One region of the Vibrio sp. Vb0667 genome, then DNA from elsewhere that is predicted to be linked to it. Evidence: predicted binding sites of a transcription regulator. Region 1 holds the regulator's gene; each other region holds the start of a gene.
The links. The regulator CRP, encoded in region 1, controls carbon source genes, mostly activating them, when cyclic AMP is high. The targets are predictions, from matches to a motif close to TGTGANNNNNNTCACA.

Region 1 (4,398 bases):
GTCACACGATTGTATGAATTCGATGATTTGATCACGGCACCACTGCACGGCTTTAAAGACGCACAAGATTATTACGACCAATGCTCTGGCTTAAGTAAACTACAGCAAATCACGCTACCGACACTGATCATCCATGCCAAAGACGATCCGTTCATGACCGACGATGTGATCCCGAAGTTTGTTCTGCCAGATAACATTGATTACCGTCTCTTTGAGCACGGCGGCCATGTTGGCTTCCTGACAGGAACGGCGTTAAAACCTAAGTTTTGGTTGGAGGAAGCGCTGCCTGCGTATTACGAAAGTATCGCCGCAGATTACCTTTCTGCTGTATCCAAGCAACGAACGCAGTAAACTAGCCGCTCATCATAAAAGTTAGAGGTATTTATGATCATTCCATGGCAAGACATTGCGCCGGAAACATTGGAAAACTTAATTCGTGAATTCGTCTTACGCGAAGGAACGGATTACGGAACCGTCGAGGTTTCTTTGCAAGACAAAATTGATCAAGTTAAAGCTCAATTGGAAAAAGGTGAAGCGGTTATCGTGTTCTCTGAGCTACACGAAACCGTCGATATTCAGCATAAAACAAAATTTTAGACCCTTCACATTTTACCGTATCCCACTCGATGACAAGGTATTGTTACGTGCTAAGGTATTGTTACGTGCTATAGTGGGATATCGACCGTGCAGTAGTAACTCTACTGCACATTACAGGTAAGTAATTTTCGACAAGGTTTGTCATGTCAGCTAAACACCCAATTATTGCGGTTACTGGTTCGTCCGGTGCCGGCACGACCACTACATCTGAAGCCTTCCGTAAAATGTTCAATATGATGAACGTTAAACCCGCATGGGTTGAAGGCGATAGCTTCCATCGCTTTACTCGCCCAGAAATGGACATCGAAATTCGCAAAGCCCGCGAGCAAGGTCGACACATTAGCTACTTTGGCCCACAAGCTAATGACTTCCCGGGATTAGAAGAGTTTTTCCGTAAGTTCGGGCATGACGGCACTGGCAGCGTGCGCCGTTATCTGCACACGTTTGACGAAGCGGTTCCCTACAATCAAATGCCAGGCACGTTTACACCGTGGCAAGACTTACCCGAAAACAGCGACGTGCTGTTTTATGAAGGGTTACATGGTGGCGTGGTCGATGGCGATGTTAATGTTGCTCAACATGTGGATTTCTTAATCGGCATGGTGCCGATTGTGAACTTAGAGTGGATACAAAAATTCGTACGTGACACTCGCGATCGCGGCCATTCGCGTGAAGCGGTAATGGACTCAATCGTGCGATCCATGGACGATTACCTCAACTATATCACTCCGCAGTTTTCTCGTACTCACATCAACTTCCAGCGCGTACCGACCGTTGATACTTCCAACCCACTTAATGCAAAAGGCATCCCTAGTTTGGATGAGAGTTTTGTGGTGATTCGCCTACGCGGTATCAAGAATGTCGACTTCCCATATCTGCTGGCCATGATTGATGGCTCATTCATGTCACGCCACAACACGATTGTCGTACCCGGCGGTAAGATGAGCTTTGCAATGGAGCTCATAGTTCGGCCTATCCTACAACAGCTCATCGAAACAGGGAAAATTGGCTAAAAACCTGCCTGCGAAGATGTTTACTTTTCATACCGTGATCATGTGCACAGTTTTGCTTACAAAATCTCAATCATGGCACGATTAAAATCAAGAAATCGTTTTCGAAAAAGGATACTATTTCTTACCGAAACACAAGAGAGCTTGCAGCATATAAAAAGTGCTCTTATTCTAGTAGGCCTAATTCAGGCTTAGCTAAAATATGGATAGCGCAAGCGTACCCTGCAGAGGAAGTGAGATATTATGGTTCTAGGTAAACCTCAAACCGACCCAACATTAGAGTGGTTTCTTTCACACTGTCATATTCATAAGTACCCTTCAAAGAGCACGCTAATTCACGCGGGCGAAAAGGCAGAAACTTTGTACTACATCGTTAAAGGTTCTGTTGCGGTTCTTATCAAAGACGAAGAAGGTAAGGAGATGATCCTTTCTTACCTAAACCAAGGAGACTTTATTGGTGAACTTGGTCTATTCGAGGAAGACCAAGAGCGCACAGCTTGGGTTCGTGCTAAATCTCCTTGTGAAGTTGCTGAAATTTCTTTCAAGAAGTTCCGTCAGCTTATCCAAGTAAACCCAGACATCCTAATGCGTCTTTCTGCGCAGATGGCTCGTCGTCTTCAAGTAACTAGCCAAAAAGTGGGTGACCTGGCGTTCCTAGACGTAACTGGTCGTATCGCTCAGACGCTTCTGAACCTTGCAAAACAACCAGACGCAATGACTCATCCAGACGGCATGCAAATCAAGATCACTCGTCAAGAAATCGGTCAAATTGTTGGCTGTTCTCGTGAGACAGTAGGTCGTATCTTGAAGATGCTAGAAGAGCAGAACCTAATCTCTGCTCACGGTAAAACCATCGTGGTTTACGGTACTCGTTAATCTCGAACTAGAGTGACACGAACAAAATTATAAAAGCCACCAATGGCAACATTGGTGGCTTTTTATTTACTCATGACCAAATGAGATAGGGTGCAGCGAACACTAATGAGTAAGCTTAACAGGTTAACCCTAAAACTTAGCCATTCGTGCTTTCAAAGATTTTGTCAGCTGAAGCGGCCACGAAACCTGGGTACAAATCACCATTTTCCATCGGATAGCGCTTAGCAAATTCATAAAACCCGCCAGGGATAATTTCAGTGCCTTCGCTAAAACGAACCGCTACTTTATCTGCCATGGTCGATGACTGCTCTAGCAACACCTCAGGAGTGCCCTTCACTTCACCACCATTTTCATTAATGGTAAACCCAGCGGTACGCAGATGATCGTTTACCTGCTTCACTTCTTCATATTCATTGAGCTGGTTAACGCTCACCGTGAAGTGGTTTGCTCCGTAACCATGCGCCGCAAGCCAAGATGCGTACTCACTTTCTTTAGCCAACGTTTGGTAATCAGCAAAGCTTAAATCCCACAAGCGTCCACCATGTAAGAATGCGCTATCGTTCAGCTTGTCAGCATCGACTTGTGCCACCAAATTTTTCACAATCTCTTGTAGCTCAGACGAGCACTCTTCAACTTTTAGCTCACTAATAAATACTTTAGGTTGCTTCGGATCTGGGTGCTCATAGTGCTTAGCAACCAGCTTTTTGCTTTCGAAAACGTAATCACCACACGCCTTGTAACCAATAGCTACAAATGGCTTAGCTAGAGTTTCAATACCAAGAGGCGCGATATTGAAGGTACGTAAAGCTATATGATCATTAATCAGAGGCTCATCTTCTTGAAGCAGCTGATGCACTTTAGCAGCCGAAGGGCAAAGACGTTGAATGTAATCTTGCCATAGCGATTCAAATAACACATCGGGCGTCATAACGACTCCTTGTTACGAGATGTAGAGTTTAAAGGTAAGCGGAAGTTGGCTGCTCGTTCACAACAAAAGTTGTCCAGAATAATGAACGAGCAACCATCAACCTGTGACGGTAAATGCCAGTCAGTCAACACGCTTTTCCGAGTCTTTGCTCACTTTTCGTGTTCTGCCAACGATCACTACAACCCATACCTAAATGATGCGCCGGCAAGGTGAGCCGCAATGCATAGTTGCGACTCTATTATTAAAACTTATAGCGCTACACCTGGACTCAATGTTGCAGGCAAGACAGTCTCTTGACCTTCCATTGATGCCATTGGGTACGCACAGTAATCTGCTGCGTAGTAAGCGCTTGGGCGCAAGTTACCCGACGCTCCCGGACCACCAAATGGCGCATCACCACTTGCACCAGTGAGCTGGCGGTTACGGTTCACGATACCTGCACGAATGTGGTCAACGAAGTATTCCCATTCTTGGTCGTCGGTTGAGACCAAACCAGCAGATAAGCCAAAGCGCGTATCGTTTGCTAGCGCCACGGCTTTGTCTAACCCTTCGTAACGCACCACTTGCAGAAGTGGGCCGAAGTATTCTTCATCTGGTAACTCAGCAATGTTCGTTACATCAATGATGCCAGGAGAAACAAACGCCGCCTCTCCTGCTTTCGCTTCAATCAAGCTTTCACCGCCAAGAGACTGTAGATTAGCTTGTGCATCAAGAATAAACTTGGCTGCCGCGACCGAAATTTGCGGTCCCATAAATGGCGCAGGTTCTGCAAATGGTTGGTCTACGCGAATATTGCGTGTCGCTTCGACGAGCTTAGTGATAAGCGCATCGCCTTTTTCACCCAATGGCACATACAAACGACGAGCACACGTACAACGCTGCCCAGCACTGATAAACGCTGACTGGATGATGGTGTAAACCGTGGCATCCAAATCACCATATTTATCAGAGATCACCATCGGGTTATTACCACCCATTTCTAGTGCG
Region 2 (4,398 bases), on a different contig from region 1:
TGAGTAGGTGATCCGCGTTGTAGTAGTCAAATGGGTTATAACCTTGAGCTTTTAGCGCTTTCACACCTTCAACGTCTAGACCGAAGATGTAGATGTTCTCATCGCCCACTTCTTCACGAATTTCAACGTTCGCACCATCCATCGTACCGATAGTTAGGGCACCGTTTAGCGCCATCTTCATGTTACCTGTACCTGATGCTTCTTTACCCGCTAGCGAGATTTGTTGAGAAACGTCAGCCGCAGGGATAATGATTTCAGCCATGCTCACGCGGTAGTCAGGGATGAATACCACTTTCAGCTTGTTACCGATGCGAGGATCGTTGTTCACCTTGTCTGCAATCTTGTTGATTGCGAAGATGATTTCTTTCGCTAGGTGGTAACCCGGTGCTGCTTTTGCTGCGAAGAACACAACGCGTGGCGTACACTCAAAACCTGGTTCATTAAGAATACGGTGGTACAGAGACAGTACGTGTAGCAAGTCTAGATGCTGACGTTTGTACTCGTGCAGACGCTTGATTTGAACATCGAAGATTGCATTAGTATCGAGCTCGATACCCATGTTCTCTTTCACCCAAGTTGCTAGGCGTTCTTTGTTCTCTTTCTTCACTGCCATGAATTCTTTTTGGAATGTCGCGTCAGTAGCGTACTTCGCAATACCTTCAAGTTGCTCTAGTTTCGCTGGCCATTCTGGGCCGACTTTCTCAGTGATAAGCTGAGACAGACCTGGGTTACAGAACTTCAACCAGCGACGTGGCGTAATACCGTTCGTTACGTTGTGTAGACGTGTCGGGTACATTTCGTGGAACTCTGGGAATAGGTCTTTCTTAACCAATTCAGAGTGAAGTGCTGCTACACCGTTTACTGCGTAAGAGCCGATTACACATAGGTTTGCCATGCGAACCATGCGGTGGAAACCTTCTTCGATGATAGAAAGCTTCTGTTGCTTCGCGACATCACCCGGCCACATTGCACGTACGTCTTGTAGGAAGCGGTGGTTGATCTCGTAAATGATCTCCATGTGACGTGGTAGCAGGTGCTGGATTAGCGACTCTGGCCATGTCTCTAGTGCTTCTGGAAGTAGCGTGTGGTTGGTGTACGCAAATGTCTTAGAGCTGATTTCCCAAGCCGCTTCCCAAGCTAAACCTTTTTCATCCATCAGGATGCGCATTAGTTCAGGAATCGCAATCGTTGGGTGTGTATCGTTAAGCTGGATAGTCTCTTGCTTAGGTAGATCCGCTAGCGAGTAGCCCGCAGCTTCGTGGCGACGTAGGATGTCACGTACAGACGCTGCTGAGTGGAAGTACTGCTGCATTAGACGCAGTGTTTTACCTTTCTCGTGGTTGTCATTCGGGTAAAGCACTTTAGTGATGTTACCTGCGTCGATCAGTGCGTGCTGAGCTTCGAAGTAATCACCATTGTTAAAGCTTGCTAGTGAGAATGGTGCAATCGCCTGACATTCCCAAAGACGTAGCGGGTAAACCGTGTCTGATTCGTAACCCACAATTGGCAGATCCCAAGGCATTGCTCTTACTGTCATGCCTGGTACCCATTTGCGAACTTCTTTACCGTTCTCGTTAATCACTTCAACGTGACCGTAGAAACCGATCTCTTGCGCAAGTTCTGGACGCGCAATTTCCCAGGGGTAGCCCTCTACACCGCGCCATGCGTCAGGTGCTTCTTGCTGGCGACCATCTTTGAATGACTGTTTAAATAGACCGTATTCGTAATGTAAACCATAGCCGACAGTTGGGAATTCTTGTGCCGCACATGAATCCATGAAACACGCAGCCAGACGACCAAGGCCACCGTTACCCAATGATGGGTCGCGCTCTTCTTCTAGCAGATCAGTTAGGTTGTAACCTAGTTCAGCCATTGCTTCTGTTACTTGTTCGTACAGACCCATGCTGATTAGGTTGTTACCAGTCAAACGACCGATAAGGAATTCTAGCGAAAGGTAGTTAACGCTCTTCGCACTTTTAATGCGCGGATCTTCTTCTGTCGCAAGCAAATCTAGAGTAGTAAATTCAGCCAGAGCATGCCCCATTGCTAGGTACCATGCTCGGCTGTCTGCGTTTTCAATCGTATGAGCGTAAGTTACAGATAGGTGTTTCTTTACGCTTTCTTGGAACGACTTCTTGTCAAATTGTTTTTGTTGAGTAGGTTTCATTACGAAATTCTCACGTCTTTTGGTAATTCATCTGCCATACATCGTGCATTTACCTCTGTGAATAAACATCCTCCTAATTCTCATCCTTTGAAGGAGGAGGGCTGAGGGCGTAGAGGGGGTACCATTGCTAGGTTAGTGATCCAAATCTCAACAAAGTGAACTTTGCACCAGTTCTTAGTGATTTTGATCACAATGGAATGTGAGAAAGGTTAAAACCCGTTCATGACGCTTTTTATAGTCCACTCATCTGATGATGTGAAAATTGTAATATCGGTCACATTAACTCGGTCAGCGTAGAAGAACTTTTCGTAATCTATGTGCAACGCGATCTTAACGCTAACGAAACAAACGATATTTAAGTGACGACAATCACAAATAAAGGGCGTAGTTGATGGTAAATCCATCAACCCTTGAGAATTAGGAAGTGGATCAAAGTAACGAACATTTCTGATGTCGTAACATCCCACTCAGCTCACAGGATTGTACGCTTTTTATACAAACTAGAATTAGGCGATGTGAGTTATTTCTAGTTTTCGCTAGCTTTTATATCTAAGTGACCGTATGGAATGGTTTTTCAGACGGACGCAAGCCCCAACAGTAGCGACATTATCCGGCATTCAAACAGTGTTTTTGATGCTGATGACATCATTCAGTAAGACGGCTTTCAAGGGGGGCTTTACTAGAATGATCACGTTGCAGTCATTTGGGTATACACAAATAAGGACATAACTACTAATGTGGATTCCATCTAAGCTTACTCGACCAGGACGCCTGCACAATGCCATCGTGCGCCCACGAGTGTTGGACTTACTACAGCAAGCGCCTTACTACAAATTGGTTTTATTCCGATCCCCAGCAGGTTACGGAAAAACAACAATGGCAGCGCAGTGGCTATCCGATAAGCCAAACGTCGGTTGGTACAGCATTGATGACAGCGATAACGACGGCTTTCGCTTTGTAAACTATCTGCTTCAAGCATTAAACAAAGCCACCAACTTCAGTTGCGCTAACGCACAAAAACTGGCGGAAAAACGTCAGATCTCGTCTTTACGCTCCCTATTTAGCGAAGTATTCGCTGAAATGGCTGACTTTCATCAAGAGTGCTACGTGGTACTTGATGACTACCATTTAATCACGAATGATGAAATCCATGAATCCATGCGTTTCTTCTTAAAGCACATGCCAGACAACCTCACCGTTGTGGTAACCAGTCGTGCAGCGCCGCCTCTGGGCACTGCAAACTTACGTGTTCGTGATTTAATGATCGAAATCGGCAACGAGATGTTGGCGTTTGATACCGAAGAAACCACTCGCTTCTTTAACCAGCGTATCGCCGATGGTATTGATGAAGACATGGCGAACAGCCTAAGAACCTATGTTGAAGGTTGGCCATCGGCGATGCAGTTGATCGCATTACAAGCCCAACATCAAAACCGCACATTGGCACAAACTGTAGAGTCGGTATCGCAGTTCAATCACGCGCACTTGTGGGATTACTTGGTCGAAGAAGTGTTTGACTTACTCGATCATGAAACTCGTCACTTTTTAATGCAAGTATCCGTGCTTGACCACTTCAATGATGAGCTAGTGTTTGCCCTTACCCAACGCGAAGATGCACTGGGAATGATTGAATCGCTTAACCGTTACGGCTTATTCATTTACCCACTCGAAGGGGAACAGAACTGGTTCCGATTCCATAACTTATTTGGCGAGTTCTTGTCTCATGAGCGCCAAGCTCGTATTCCTCAGCAAGAAAAAGATCTCCACCGCAATGCTGCTATCGCTTGGTTACAGCAAAAAGCACCACACCAAGCGATTCATCATGCACAAAAATCGAATGATAAGGACTTAGTGGTAGAGATCCTAAACGAATTCGGCTGGAAGATGTTTAACCAAGGCGAACTCAGCACACTGGAAAGCTCAATTAACAAGTTGGACGATGATCTGTTGTTCAGCCACCCAAAACTTACGATGCTCCGAGCATGGTTGGCTCAAAGTCAGCATCGTTATAACCAAGTGGGCCACCTGCTTGAAGAAGCGGAAGAGGAACACAAAAAGCGTAACATTGCGTTAGATATTCATTATCAAGGTCAAGCAAACGCGTTGCTTGCTCAAGTGGCTATCAACAGTAACCAACCAGAAAAAGCTCTCGAATTAGCGGAGCTAGCGCTTAGCCAACTTGATAACACAATTTACCGTAGCCGAATTGTGGCGACTTCGGTTGTTGGTGA
Region 3 (4,398 bases), on a different contig from region 1:
TTTTGAAGGGTAATGAAATACAGATAGATTACCAAGAGGGTCTTCTACGTTACCGCGAGCCAAAATTGTTTGGTATTTTTGGTCAATTCGCTCTCTGAGGTGATGAGAAGGTTCCGCAAGCGGCTCACTTGCTTCCGCTACGTACTCCTGGGAAACAAAACGAGACACCTCATCGTAAGGATTATGATCGAGAGTTGCGATTGGCTCTTCATCAGCGGAATAATTGACGTGCTGGCAAAGAATATAGCCAGAATGCGCTTCGCCAGAAACAATCCAATACACACCATTATTGCTGTTCGGTTGCAATGCAATATAGTTTGAGGCCAATTCATAATGCGTTGCGTGGTTTACCCAGCGCGCATCAATGGTTGCCAGCTTGCGGCGGCAGCGGCTAGCTATATGGTCAACATGATCGTAAAAGGTTTTTGGGTTAATACTAAGCTTGCGGCAGATTTCTCGTACGGAATATCCCGTAAACAATAAACCCATCAAGTTCTCTTGAAATTGAAGCTTCTTGTTGGCACCAGACCACTTGTCGACAAAGGTACTTTGACACACTTTACAGCGGTAACGTTGGCGATCGCCACTGTAACCGAAAGCGTGATAGAGGTGTTTGTGAGTGTGGACAGAAAGTCCAAAGTTGTCGCAATCATCATTACGGCAAGCAGGCAACCCGTCACTGTGGACGTGCCGCAGGCGATGAAGTTCGTTCACGACATCGCGATTATTAAGTAAGGGGGGGAAAGCTCCACATTCACGGCATACCATCGCCGGACGCTTAGGGTTCGCATGTTGCAGAACGTAACGCTTTGCATCACTCAATCCAAAGTTGTCACACGCCAATGTTTTACAAAAGTTGAGTTGTAACCCATCTGCGTCTTTTGGCAGTTCGCCGTTAGACACAATCGCCCCCTCGGGATAATTCGGGCAGCCAGCATAACTCTGGCTGCAAATTATTACTTACTATTTGCTCTTAGATGTTGATTGCAGTTTCTAGTGCAACTTTCATCATGTCGTTGAACGACTTCTGACGCTCTTCTGAGCTTAGTTTTTCACCACGGATGATGTGGTCAGAAACTGTCAGGATAGTCAGTGCTTTCGCGCCTAGGTCAGCTGCTACGCCGTAGATACCAGCCGCTTCCATGTCTACACCTAGGATGCCTAGTTTTTCCATCTTCTCGAAGATGTCTGCTTCTGGTGTGTAGAACAGGTCAGCAGAGAATACGTTACCTACTTTTACAGGCACTTCCTGAGCGCGCGCTTGGTTAACTGCTTCTTCTAGAAGACCGTAATCAGCGATTGCTGCGAAATCGTGGTTGTTGAAACGGATACGGTTAACTTTAGAGTCTGTAGAAGCACCCATACCGATAACAACGTCCATTAGTTTCACGTCGTCACGTACTGCACCACAGCTACCCACACGGATAACGTTTTTCACGCCGTATTCAGCGATTAGCTCGTGTACGTAGATACAGCAAGACGGGATACCCATGCCGTGGCCCATTACAGAAACTTTTTTGCCTTTGTAAGTGCCAGTAAAGCCGAACATGTTGCGAACGTCACAAACTTGTTTCACATCTTCTAGGAACGTTTCAGCGATGTATTTAGCGCGCAACGGGTCGCCTGGCATCAGAACTGTTTCAGCGAAATCACCTGGTTGTGCGTTAATGTGTGGGGTTGCCATAAGTGCTCTCCAAAGTTTTGTTTTGATAAAACGCCTCTATTATAGAACGCTATTACCAATTCTGTTGAACTTGTTCGTTTTCGTTGAGGCAATAATATCGGGACGTACAGTGGCCCCTTGAGAGCTTAGTCACAAAAACCACGCATTTAGAAACTGCAACTACTATTGATAACCAAATCTGTTGAAATCAAAAGAGCAATCGATTTGCTTTTGAGCAGTTTGTCGATTGCGCGCACAAATTCTTTGTTTTTGGGCCAAACTTTTTTCTGACAGCTGGTTGATCGAAATACTTTCGAGTGAAGTAAAACGATTAAATTGTACAACTTATTTTCTTGTACAATCTGGAAAGGCTTGCTATAAGTTATACAACAAAACTTTTTGTATAGGGATGCGTCATCATGGAATCTTCAATCAAAGTAGGTATCAGTTCGTGTGTTTTGGGTGAACGAGTGCGTTTTGACTCTGGTCATAAGGTGAGCAACTTTGTGACTAAAGAGCTCAGCCCGTATTTTGACTTTATTTCGGTATGCCCTGAAGTCGGCGTAGGTATGCCAGTACCCCGTCCAACCATTCGTCTTGTTTCTAATGAAGAGCGTGTTGCATTGGTTGAAACCAAAAATCCAGAAAATGATCATACCGACAATATGCTCACTTACTCGGCCAATAAAGTAGAAGAACTTCAAAGCGAGCAGCTTTGTGGTTACATCGTTTGTGCCAAGTCACCAACTTGTGGCATGGAGCGAGTCAAGGTTTACAGCAAGAACAGTGCTGCGAAAGAAGGTGTTGGCTTGTATACGCAAACATTGATGCAAAAAATGCCTTGGTTGCCTGTTGAAGAGGATGGCAGACTTAACGACCCTGTATTGAAAGAAAATTTTATTACTCGAGTATTTTGTCTAAATGACTTTTACGACTCGATGGATGGTGAGCCTACTCGTGGCAAAATCATCGACTTTCATTCGCGCTACAAACTGACGTTAATGGCACACCACCCAGAGTCATACCGCTCCCTTGGCCGCTTAGTCGCTGATGTCGCTAATTATGAAATTGAAGACTTTTACCAAGAGTATCGTTTAGGACTGATGAAGGCGTTAACGAATCGGGCTAGCCGAAAAAACAACACAAATGTGTTGATGCATTTACAAGGGTACTTCAAACGCTCACTAACTAAAGAAGAAAAAGAAGAGTTAGCGACAGTGATTCACGACTACCGAATCGGAATGCTGCCTCTGCTAGCACCACTTACATTGATTAAGCATTACTTAAATACTTACCCAGACGAGTATTTAGCAAAACAGAAGTTTTTAGAACCGTATCCGCAGGAGATGAGATTACGCTATGGTTTGTAGTTCAGAAGAAAAACTATACGCGATCCGAGATGTCGCAGAAATCACGGGTGTAAAACCAGTTACGCTGAGAGCTTGGCAACGAAGATACAACTTGATCCAGCCTCAGCGAACTGAAAAAGGACACAGACTCTATCGCCAGCAAGATCTCGATACGATTCGCGAAGTCCAGAGTTGGCTCGCGAAGGGGATTTCGATTGGTAAAGTGAAGGGGCTGCTAGGAAAAAGCGCCGATGTCGAAGTCAAAAACGAGGTTCGCACACTCGAAGAAGTTGAAAACATGCTGCTTGCGCTGTCTACCCTGAATCGAGGAAAAGCAGAGAGTTTACTTGCCTCTGTTCTTAAAGAGTACCCACTAAAACTCGTTATTGATCAGTTTATTAGCCCAGTATTTGATGCGCTAGATATGGTAAAAGGATCGTTGCGATCCTTGCAGGTGGGGTTATTTCAGACTTGTTTGATCACTCGACTTGCCCTTGTTATCGATTCTGAAAACAAAGCCGCTTCCAAAGGAAAGTGTCTGCTCATTAGCTTTGAACAAAACAGAGAGTCTGAGAGTTGGATTCAAGCAGCGAAGCTTTGCGAACAAGGGTATCACACGACTTTGATCGATAAGGTTGATGATGTTTCTGGTCTACTAGATCACGAGGTTGTTGAAAATGGTTCGTTTATCTACCTTTTCTCCAACAAAGCGCTAGCTGCTAAACAAGTAGCGTCCATCAAAATGCTTCACGCACAGTTAGGTGATCGGATGGGGTGCTCTGAAGTGATAGAGAAATTACACCTAACTTAGTAGACAAAAGATAGGAGCTACCATGATTTTAGTATGGTTTCGACGTGACTTGCGTACGTTAGACCACACGGCACTCAAAGCGGCATTGGATTCAGGTCAGCCTGTCGTCGCTTGCTTTATCGCGACGCCAGAGCAGTGGCGGGAGCATCACATGGCGCCGATGCAGGCAGACCTCATTGCTCGTCGCTTAGCCTGTCTTAACGAGGAGCTTGAAAGCCTTAATATTCCTTTTTTGTACAAAGAGGTGCCGTCGTTTTCCGATTGTACAGATGTGATTAGTGGGTGGGCGGAAACACTTGAAGCCACGTCTGTCATGGCAAACATTCACTATGAGGTGAACGAACGAGAGCTCGATACACAAGTAAGTGAAGCGTTAGCTTCTCACGATATCGAATTTGAACTGTTTCATGACAAATGTGTGCACGCGCCAACGACGGTTCTTAATAAGCAAGGCGAATATTTTAAGGTGTTTACGCCATTCAAGCGTGCTTGGTTAACGCAGTTCCATATGCCGACGGTAGTAAAACCTCACGAGCAAGCGCCACTCAATAAAAAGGTACTCGAACAATTAGAGT

Region 2: a site for CRP is predicted at 2,431-2,446, ahead of R8269_RS07280 (glycogen/starch/alpha-glucan phosphorylase). Genes of this name have one in related genera too.
Region 3: a site for CRP is predicted at 1,803-1,818, ahead of deoD (purine-nucleoside phosphorylase). Genes of this name have one in related genera too.

The regions. Positions count from the first base shown of each region.
Region 1 is NZ_JAWPOL010000026.1:35,166-39,563, reverse strand. Features, by position in the region: gene R8269_RS18660 (hydrolase) at 1-351, shown strand, start outside; gene R8269_RS18655 (YheU family protein) at 385-597, shown strand; gene R8269_RS18650 (phosphoribulokinase) at 741-1,610, shown strand; gene crp (cAMP-activated global transcriptional regulator CRP) at 1,851-2,483, shown strand; gene R8269_RS18640 (DUF1338 domain-containing protein) at 2,620-3,411, opposite strand; gene astD (succinylglutamate-semialdehyde dehydrogenase) at 3,660-4,398, opposite strand, start outside.
Region 2 is NZ_JAWPOL010000004.1:131,904-136,301, reverse strand. Features, by position in the region: gene R8269_RS07280 (glycogen/starch/alpha-glucan phosphorylase) at 1-2,167, opposite strand, end outside; gene malT (HTH-type transcriptional regulator MalT) at 2,903-4,398, shown strand, end outside.
Region 3 is NZ_JAWPOL010000004.1:290,558-294,955, forward strand. Features, by position in the region: gene R8269_RS08015 (hypothetical protein) at 1-903, opposite strand, end outside; gene deoD (purine-nucleoside phosphorylase) at 974-1,684, opposite strand; gene R8269_RS08025 (YbgA family protein) at 2,083-3,033, shown strand; gene R8269_RS08030 (MerR family transcriptional regulator) at 3,023-3,823, shown strand; gene phrB (deoxyribodipyrimidine photo-lyase) at 3,846-4,398, shown strand, end outside.